2 regions of the Paenibacillus enshidis genome follow, and region 2 is predicted to be linked to the other one. Evidence: riboswitches for the same ligand, from Rfam matches in the RefSeq annotation. Region 2 holds a riboswitch; the other holds the start of a gene.
What was found. Region 2 has a riboswitch for cyclic di-GMP ahead of ACE41H_RS09615 (glycosyl hydrolase). Riboswitches for the same ligand answer to the same signal wherever they lie in the genome.
Positions count from the first base shown of each region.

Region 1: another riboswitch for cyclic di-GMP. It lies ahead of ACE41H_RS16275 (transglutaminase-like domain-containing protein); the one in region 2 lies ahead of ACE41H_RS09615 (glycosyl hydrolase).

Region 1 covers NZ_JBHHMI010000014.1:103,346-107,770, reverse strand. Annotated here, with positions in the region: gene ACE41H_RS16290 (hypothetical protein) at 1-591, shown strand, start outside; gene ACE41H_RS16285 (methylated-DNA--[protein]-cysteine S-methyltransferase) at 756-1,259, opposite strand; gene ACE41H_RS16280 (bifunctional transcriptional activator/DNA repair enzyme AdaA) at 1,307-1,870, opposite strand; cyclic di-GMP riboswitch class I at 2,147-2,234, shown strand; cyclic di-GMP riboswitch class I at 2,293-2,380, shown strand; gene ACE41H_RS16275 (transglutaminase-like domain-containing protein) at 2,394-3,194, shown strand; gene ACE41H_RS16270 (collagen binding domain-containing protein) at 3,476-4,425, shown strand, end outside.
Region 2 covers NZ_JBHHMI010000006.1:171,436-175,860, forward strand. Annotated here, with positions in the region: gene ACE41H_RS09610 (hypothetical protein) at 1-540, opposite strand, end outside; gene ACE41H_RS09615 (glycosyl hydrolase) at 589-2,169, opposite strand; cyclic di-GMP riboswitch class I at 2,198-2,285, opposite strand; gene ACE41H_RS09620 (sugar phosphate nucleotidyltransferase) at 2,473-3,846, opposite strand; gene ACE41H_RS09625 (UDP-glucose dehydrogenase family protein) at 3,910-4,425, opposite strand, start outside.

The DNA.
Region 1 (4,425 bases), on a different contig from region 2:
GTTGATAGTGGAAAAAAAGGGAGCTTAAATACTTTGTTGATTGCGCCAGAGCAATTAGAGGAGCTCGAAAAAAGAATAGGTGACGAGAAACTTGTAGTAGCTTTAGGTGACGCAACTTATATATTCCGGACACCAGATCTAATTTCATATGTGGAGGATTATATTTTTAATAAAAACGAGATACCTACTGAAATTGCACTTAGATATGTTGCGAGTCAGGGTAACACTGCTAAGATACCATTCTTCAGGCATGTTGAAATGGTTGATATTGATAAGACTGGTCTTAATGCAGTGGAGAAAGAGAAGATTAAGCAACGAATTGAACGATATCACGATTTAAATAGTTGTACTAGCGGAATTAATGCGTCTTATACAATAAGAATGAACTCGATTGAGGAAATACTTTCCTGCTGCTATAAAGAGCCAAAAGAACAGGACATTATCGCTTACAACATACATAGGCTAGCTAGGGATCAGATCGAAGCATATATTAAGAGGAAAATTGAAGTCGCGAAAGAGATTGGAGCAGGAAGTTTAAGTACTTCAATGCGGAGGTTGCTACTGGCATTCGATTATATATGCTCAAATTAAAAGAGGCCATCGCTGAACCACCGAAGTGATTGCCAATGACCCCTTGAATCTAACCCAATTATACATGATACCATGATTAATATCAATGGTTCATCGTCTATTGGGTCATGGTTAAAATGCACTTATGGCCAGAAAAGTATTCATCCTTGCACTTTATACCAAATTTAGGGAAAATAGTTTGGTGATACATCTTTTCTCAAACGTTGCTCATGCTTAAGAAGCCATTCCTTTCGCCATAAGCCGCCCGCATAGCCGGTTAACTTCCCGTTTGTACCAATAATTCGGTGACAAGGGATGACAATGCTTAATTTGTTTTTACCGTTTGCACTGCCGACCGCTCGTATGGCCTTTTCATTGCCAATGGAAACAGCAATATCTTTGTAGGACCATGTTTGTGCGTAGGGTACTGTTTTTAAAGAATTCCAGACTGTTTTTTGAAATTCGGTACCTTCATATATATAAGGAAATGTAAATTCAGTGCGCGTGCCTTTAAAATATTCATCAAGCTGATCATGGCAAAGCTTCAAAGCCTGGGGAGTTTCGTCATGGATAGCATTTATGATGTGATCCCGTTCTGTGAACAGGATAGAGTATACAGCTTGATCTGTTCCTTGTATTTCAATCATTCCAATGGGTGATTGGTAATCTAATATATGCAGTCTGCTCATATAAGGACCTCCAAGATAAAAGGTAGGCAGGCTCTCCAGCCTGCCGGTTAGAGTTCTTTGCTCATCTTACGAAACTCGCTTGGCGAGCAGCCTTTTAAGCTTCGAAACACTTTGTAAAAATTAGAGAGACTTTGAAAGCCAACCTCATAACCAATTTCAAGATTGGTCATACTGGTCGTTTGAAGAAGCTGTACGGCTTTATCGATGCGCACTTTGTCCAAAAAAGTACGTGGAGTCTCTGATGTTTCTTTTTTAAATAGCCTTTCAAGATAAAAGGGACTTAGACCGACCTGTTCCGCAACATCATTCAGCTTCAAATTTTGTTTATATTGATTCACTAAAATCGTCGTAATACTTTTAACGAATTCACTATGAGGAGAATGCTCAACCTCGGGCTGGCATCTTTTGCACGCACGATAGCCAGCCTTTTCAACTTCACTGATATTATGGTAAAACTCAACGTTTATTTTTTTGGGTTTTCTGGACCTGCAGGAAGGACGGCAGTAGATTTTCGTTGTTTTCACAGCTGTATAAAATAATCCATCATATCTCCGGTCGCAGGCAATGATTTTTTCCCACATCTCGTCAAATGAAAGATTTATACTGGTCATCACTTAATCGCCTTCCCTCCCAGTCTAGTTTTCATACTAAATGTAATGTATCCTGTGACTCCCATAATTCCTGAATGACCGACATTTTGCTTCCCCCTTCTGTTTATTGTAACTCATTTTATCAAGGAGGCTTTATTATTTCGTCCTCATTCTTGCTCTTATGGTCTGAGAGAGAATCGAAAAAGATCATCGAATGGGCGCAGAAATCAATGAATCTTGTAAATTTTCTCTTGATAGAAATAGAGATGTCTGGTAAGATAGTCTCACAAAAGCTACTCACGATAACGGCAAACTTGTCGAAAGGCGAGGACGCAAAGCTATAGGGCCTAATTGACGATATGTCAGATGGCAGCCAGCTACCGAAAAGAAGACGCTTTTTTTGTTTTCATTGGACAAAAATATATTGATATCTGGAAACTCTAGCACGATAACGGCAAACTTGTCGAAAGACTGGGACGCAAAGCTACAGGGCCTTCTTGACGTTATGTCAATGGCAGCCTGGCTACCGAAGGGAGTTTACAGTATGCGCAACGCAATATTCGCGATTGTAGGACTTTTTGCGTTATTATTGTGGGCTCCATTAGTACAAGCTACCCAATCTCAAAATTGGCTGGGCTTGGAACAGCTGGACCGTGGTGTGATCGTTATTCGATATGACGTGAAAGCCGGCATGAAGACAAAGCTCATGATTGCAAAAGGTCAGGACAAATATACATATATGCTTTTGCCGAACAAACGTCAGGAAGCATTTCCGCTGCAGATGGGCAACGGTGATTATATGGTTACCGTACTGGAACAGATCAGCGGTACCAAATACAAGATCGTTCAGGAAGCGCCTGTTACGCTTCAACTGACGAACAATAGCAAAGTGTTTCTGGGCTCTGTACAAAATATCAATTGGAGCGAACAGGACAAGGTCGCTCAGCTTGCAAAGAAGCTGACCAGGTCCGCTCAATCTGACGAGGAAAAAGTGCAGGCTATTTATGAATATGTTGTGGGTACGATCAGATACGACAAGGCACTTGCAACCAGTGATCTGACGGATTACCTTCCCGATATCAACCGTACGATTACCGGACAGAAAGGGATGTGCTACGACTATGCCTCCCTATTCGCTTCCATGCTGCGGAGCATCGGTATTCCAGCCAAGCTAGATATGGGAACATCGGAATACGTCGATGTTTACCACGCCTGGAACGAAGTTTATTTGAACGGGAAGTGGGTAACCATTGATACAACGGTCGATGCGGGCTGGAAAGCCAGCGGGGCTGATTTTAAAATGATTAAAGACGCCGCTCGTTATTCAGTATCCAAGTATTACTAAAATAGTATACATTCAATCTAAGCTTTGGACAAATGTCCAAGGCTTATTCGAGTTTGTAGAGAAATTGTAGAGATCGGGCAGTTATAATGCAAGAAGCCCATTTGGTTCTGGTGGGAAAAACAGGGACAATGAATCGTGCGCCATTAGAAATATGCGGAGGTGATGGACTGGACGGTCTCAACGGCATACAATTCAATGGAGTATAGATAATCTGATTTGCGCACGGCAGCAGGATCGGAACCGAACATTACGAGGGTGATGTAGAGACTGAGGGAGAGATTATGAAGAAAAAAGTTAGTGGAATCGTTGTGGCGCTGCTGCTTCTGCTTCAATCGCTGTTTGGTGTATCCGCCTGGACGGCCAATGCCAATGCGGCAAATGCATCGGCAAGCGTGCAGGAATCCGTGTATGGAGAGACGGAAGACGTTGGAGTCACGGATGACGTCTATATCCCACCAGCGCCGGTCAACAATACGGACAACATTTTAACAAAAGTGGTATTAACCGACTTGGACGGTAACGTGATCGATGCGGTATATAATCCGGACAGCACCCTGGACATCGGTAAGGCTGTCAATCTCAGCTACGAATGGGAGCTTCCGAACAATCACGGCTACAAGGACGGGGATACTTTTACCTTCGAGCTGCCAAAGCAGTTTGAAATTTTCACGGACATTGAAGCACCGCTCGTGGCCGATCAAGACGAAGTTGGCAGATTTACCGTCGATCGCAGCGGGAAGGTTGTCATGACCTTCAACGGTTATGTAGAGAGCCATTCCAATGTAAGCGGCATGCTGGAAATTCGTACGGAATTTACGAAGGAAACCATTAAGGGGAGCACGGAAGTCATCATCGCCATTCCGGTAAAAAGCGGAGTGCAGACCGTTATCGTGAATCTGAAGCCGCAGGGTGGAAAGCTGATTGATAAGCAGGGAAAAGCGATTGGCAAAGACCGGATTGATTGGACGGTTCAGGTCAACAAGTCGCTGGATAAAATCAAGCATGCGGTCATCACTGATACGATGCCTGAAGGCTCGGAGCTTATCGCCGACTCTGTGGAGGTGTACCGCCTGCAAGTTAACGGCGATGGCTCGACGGTCCTTGGCGAAAAGGTAGGGGCCGACAAGTATACAGTCGAAACGAACGGCGGTGCCAAACTGGAGCTTGCTTTCCAGGATGAAACGATCAGCAAAGCCTATGAGATTCGTTATTCGGCGAAGCTTGCCGGCGA
Region 2 (4,425 bases):
TTCTTTCGGGATATACAATTGATAATTGCTCTTGAAGGTATACGGACTTTCCGTTCCCGCCACGCCCGCAATCTGGATCATGCCGGAAAACTGGTGATTGGAAAATACAGACATCTGCGGCACCGCTTTGCTGGCATCCAGAATGCGGACATTAAAGCGCACACCGTTGGCCGGAACGGTATCCAGCTCATACTCCAGCACGAGCTCCGGATGGGTCTCGGCATTCAGCCCTGGAGGAACGGATCCGTTAAGCTGAATAACAGGGGAAGAGGTCCTGACGGCCTGCGCCGCGCCTCCCGCTGCCTTTAATGCCGTTCCACTCACTGCTTTAACGTCTACTGTAAGGGATTCCTTGCCCGTTCCTCCTTGGAACTCGGTGGAAGAATCATTACTGACGCCAAGCATCCATAAAGTTGTAGCCGCAGTCTTGTCATTTTCCTGATTGCTTTTGTTCGCATAACCCAGAAGCAAAAACAAGACAGCTAAGCCAAGCAAGCCCAAAAGCAAATATGCATACTTGTTCGCCAACCCATTTTTCATTGTTCTTGTCCACACTTTCTGTACAGAGTCATCTCCGGAACAAGCGAGCTATTCCGCAGTATGGAACAAAGCGCTTGAAGGAATGACCGCTTTGGCCTCCTGTCCGCTCTCCCACATCAGGCGTGCCATGGCATCACCTGTTCCTTCATAATACTCCACTTTGATGTCGTAGAGCTGATCTGCCGTAAGGCTGATGCTCCCTTTGCGTTCCGTCCAGCTTTGCTTGAACCAACTGTCAATAATCAACTGCCCATCCACCCAGACCCGGATTCCGTCGTCGGAAATGGTCGTAAAAGTATAGGTACCGCTGTACCCCGGTTTTACCTTGCCTGTCCAGCGTGCGGAGAATTGATCGGCAGGCACTGCCGGATCCGGCGCGGAGCTGCGCCAGTTGAAATCCAGCTTGGCATCCGTGCGTGTAAGCACAGGTGTCCCGCTTAGATTGATATTGTTGAAGAATTCGGCGTGCAATCCCTCGTTTACCGTACCTGGAACAGGCTCAGGTGCAGGTTCCGGTGCAGGCTCGGGATCGGGTTCTTCCCCGACCGGCGGCGCTCCCGGAGGAGCAGAGTCGGGTGGCTCCACAGGAGGGGCTTCAGGAGGAGCGGCCATGTCGGCAATCAATTCATCCCTGGTCAACGTTCTGTCCTCATTCATGTATGCAAAAATTTGACGGTTCGAATTGTTTTGTGTCAGCATGTTGCCCCAGGTCATAGAGTATACCCATCTCGGCTGGGCCGACAGCACCCTCTCAGAAGGCATTTCACCGTGCTCGCCAATGGCAATCGGTTTATCTCCTGCCAGATTGAGCAGGCCGTCATAATAGCTCTGCTTAAAATCATTGTCATAGATGTCCGCAGCCAGAATATCGACCTTGGACAAACCGGGGAACGAACTGGCATAAGGAGCAGCCCAAGCGTTCGGAGCGTTGGGATTCCAGACCCACAGCAGATTGTTCAATTGGTGGACATTCACAAATCGGTCATACATGATATCCCATAATTTCACAAAGTTCCTCTTGTTTCCCCACCAGAACCAGTCCCCGTTCATTTCGTGGTAAGGTCTCCACAGAACAGGCACACCCGCATCCCGCAGCTTGCCGAGGGATACCGCGACCTGATCCAGATCTGCGATCAGCCTTGCATATTCCTTGGTCCCTGGCGTTACATACTTGTTAAATTGCGCCTGGGTGATCTTCGCCTGCACATTGGCCCAGGTCAACGGTTTACCGGGAAGCGCCTGATGAAAGGTCATCGTAACGATGCCGCCAGCATTGTGCCAATTCATGGCGCTATATACAACATTGCTGCGCTGGGCTTCGGTCATCGCAGTCGACTGGTTGGAAACAGCACCCAGCTCATAGCCGTGCAGGCCAGCGTACTGTCCACTGATGTTCTTCAGCTCGATGTTCAGTTCATCAGGGCTTTCCAGATAATCATGCTGACCGGTAATCATTCCGCTTCCGTCCAAATTTAACAAATACATATATAATTCGCGCGCCTCGGCTGAAGCAGCAGGATTAATCGGCGCTGCAGCGGCCTGGGCAGCAGAGTGTTCACGGGACAGTCCCGATGGAAGCAGGGAACAAAACAGCATGACAGGCAACAATTTTTGAAAAAATCGATACATAGAATAAGTTTTCACCAATTCTCTCCCTCTCGGTAGCCAGGCTGCCAGCCCTCTAGGGGGTAAGGCCCTTTAGCTTTGCGTACACCTGCCTTTCGGCAGGGTTGCCATTTTTCTATGAAGGCTATGAAACTCCCTCTTATCCTAGAATATCGACTCGGAATTTCCAAAAATTAATATATGATTCACACTAGAACCAATTTTCCAGGATATTTTACAAAATAACCTGTAAAACTACATCATTTTTTTCATTTATATGCGCAAAAACGCAACCTGTGCGTTTTTGTATCAGATTATAGAATTTTCTCATGAAATGAACTGATGCAAAGTGATGTCGTTCCAATCTATGCAAAAGCGGACGATATCTTCTTCCACCAGTTCGGAACCTGTCTGCACCTCAATCAGTTCTACATCGGTTACAGCCAAAATGCTGTGCTTCGTGCCTTCCGGAATGCGGACCACGTCGCCAGCTTTTACTTTATGCAGCTTCTCGTTCAGAATCACTTCCGCTTCGCCGCTGATGATCGTCCATATTTCGCTCCGCTTTCGATGAAGCTGGTAGCTGATATTTTTGTCCTGCTCGATGCAAATCCGCTTGGTGAGCACTTCATTGCCCTCCGGATATTTCACATAATCCACAACCCGGTAATGCCCCCAACGGCGTTCCTCGTACATCGGCCGCTGATTGTGAGCCTTCAGCACTTCCTTGATCCGCGGGCTTTCCGCTTTGTTGGTTACAAGAATACCGTCCGGGCTGGCCGCAACGATCAGATCACTGGCCCCGATAATAGTAACTGGAATGTCCAGTTCGTTAATCAGGTTTGTATTCACACAATCCTCGGTCATCACTCCCTTGCCCACCTGACGCTGCGACATTTCCTCTGTCAGCGTATTCCAGGTGCCGAGATCCTTCCAGAAGCCGTCATAAGGGAGCACTACAATGTTCTCTTCCTTCTCCACCACTTCATAATCAAAGCTTATTTTAGGCAGTATATGATATTGCTTCTGCAGTTCTTCGTAATTCAGCGGAAGCCCCTTCCCTTCCAGTATCTTCAGCAGATACCCCAGACGGAAGGCAAAAACTCCGCAATTCCAGAGCGCGCTCCGCTCGATCAGAAGCTCGGCCTGCTCCCGGTTCGGTTTTTCCTGAAAATGACTGACCTGCAGGCAGCCTGCCGCTCCGGCCGAGCCTTCTTTCGGAATAATATAACCGTATTTTTCGGACGGATAGGATGGGATAACACCCATAAGAGCAAGATTGGCGCCCGTTTCCTGCAGCGTGTATTCCATACGTGCCACCGTATGGAAGAAGGTTTGCTCCACATACGGATCCACCGGCAGGATCGCAATGACCGTATCCGGGGATGCGCCGGCGACACTGTATAGATAACTGGCTGTAAGCGCAATGGCCGGAAAGGTATCCCTGCGTTCAGGCTCCACGATAATGCTGGCATCACTCCCGATTTGACTCTGAATCATTTCGAACTGAGCTCTGCCGGTAGCGATATAAGAGGAATCCGCCATTCCGGTGTCTCCCAGCTGTCTCCATACCCGCTGCACCATGGACTCAGGATGTCCTTCCGGGCTTTCCAGAACTTTCAGAAACTGTTTGGAACGGGAATCGTTGGACAGAGGCCATAATCTTTTACCAGAACCGCCAGACAAAAGCACCAATTTCATAACTCCACTCTCCCTCCATGAAGTAAATTTCCTAAAAAGGACAATTTTTCCCAGCCACTTATATTATACTGCACCTGCAACGCTTGGCGAAAGGCCGTTAAGCCCACTCATGCGTGGTCTGCCGACCGAATAATACTCTAATCCGGATTCGGCGATCTGCTGTTCAGTGAATACATTGCGTCCGTCTATGAGAATCGGCTTGCGCAGCACAGAGCCCAGCATGCGCAGGTCAACCTGTTTGTAGTGATCCCAGTCGGTCAGCAGACAGACGGCGTCAGAGCCAAGCGCCGCTTCTTCAGGCGTGGAGCACCACTGAATAAACTCATGATTAAACTGCTCCCTGAATTTGTCCATTGCGATCGGATCATGGACTTTGACGAACGCGCCTTCCTTCACCAGGGTTTCCACAATTTCGAGGGATGGCGCCTCCCGGATATCATCCGTATTCGGCTTGAAGGACAAGCCCCATACACCTACATGTATGCCGTTTAACTGCCCGAGAGATTCGCGCAGTTTGGAAATCATCATATAGCGCTGATCAGCGTTGACCTCCACTACGGATTTAAGCAGCTTGAACTC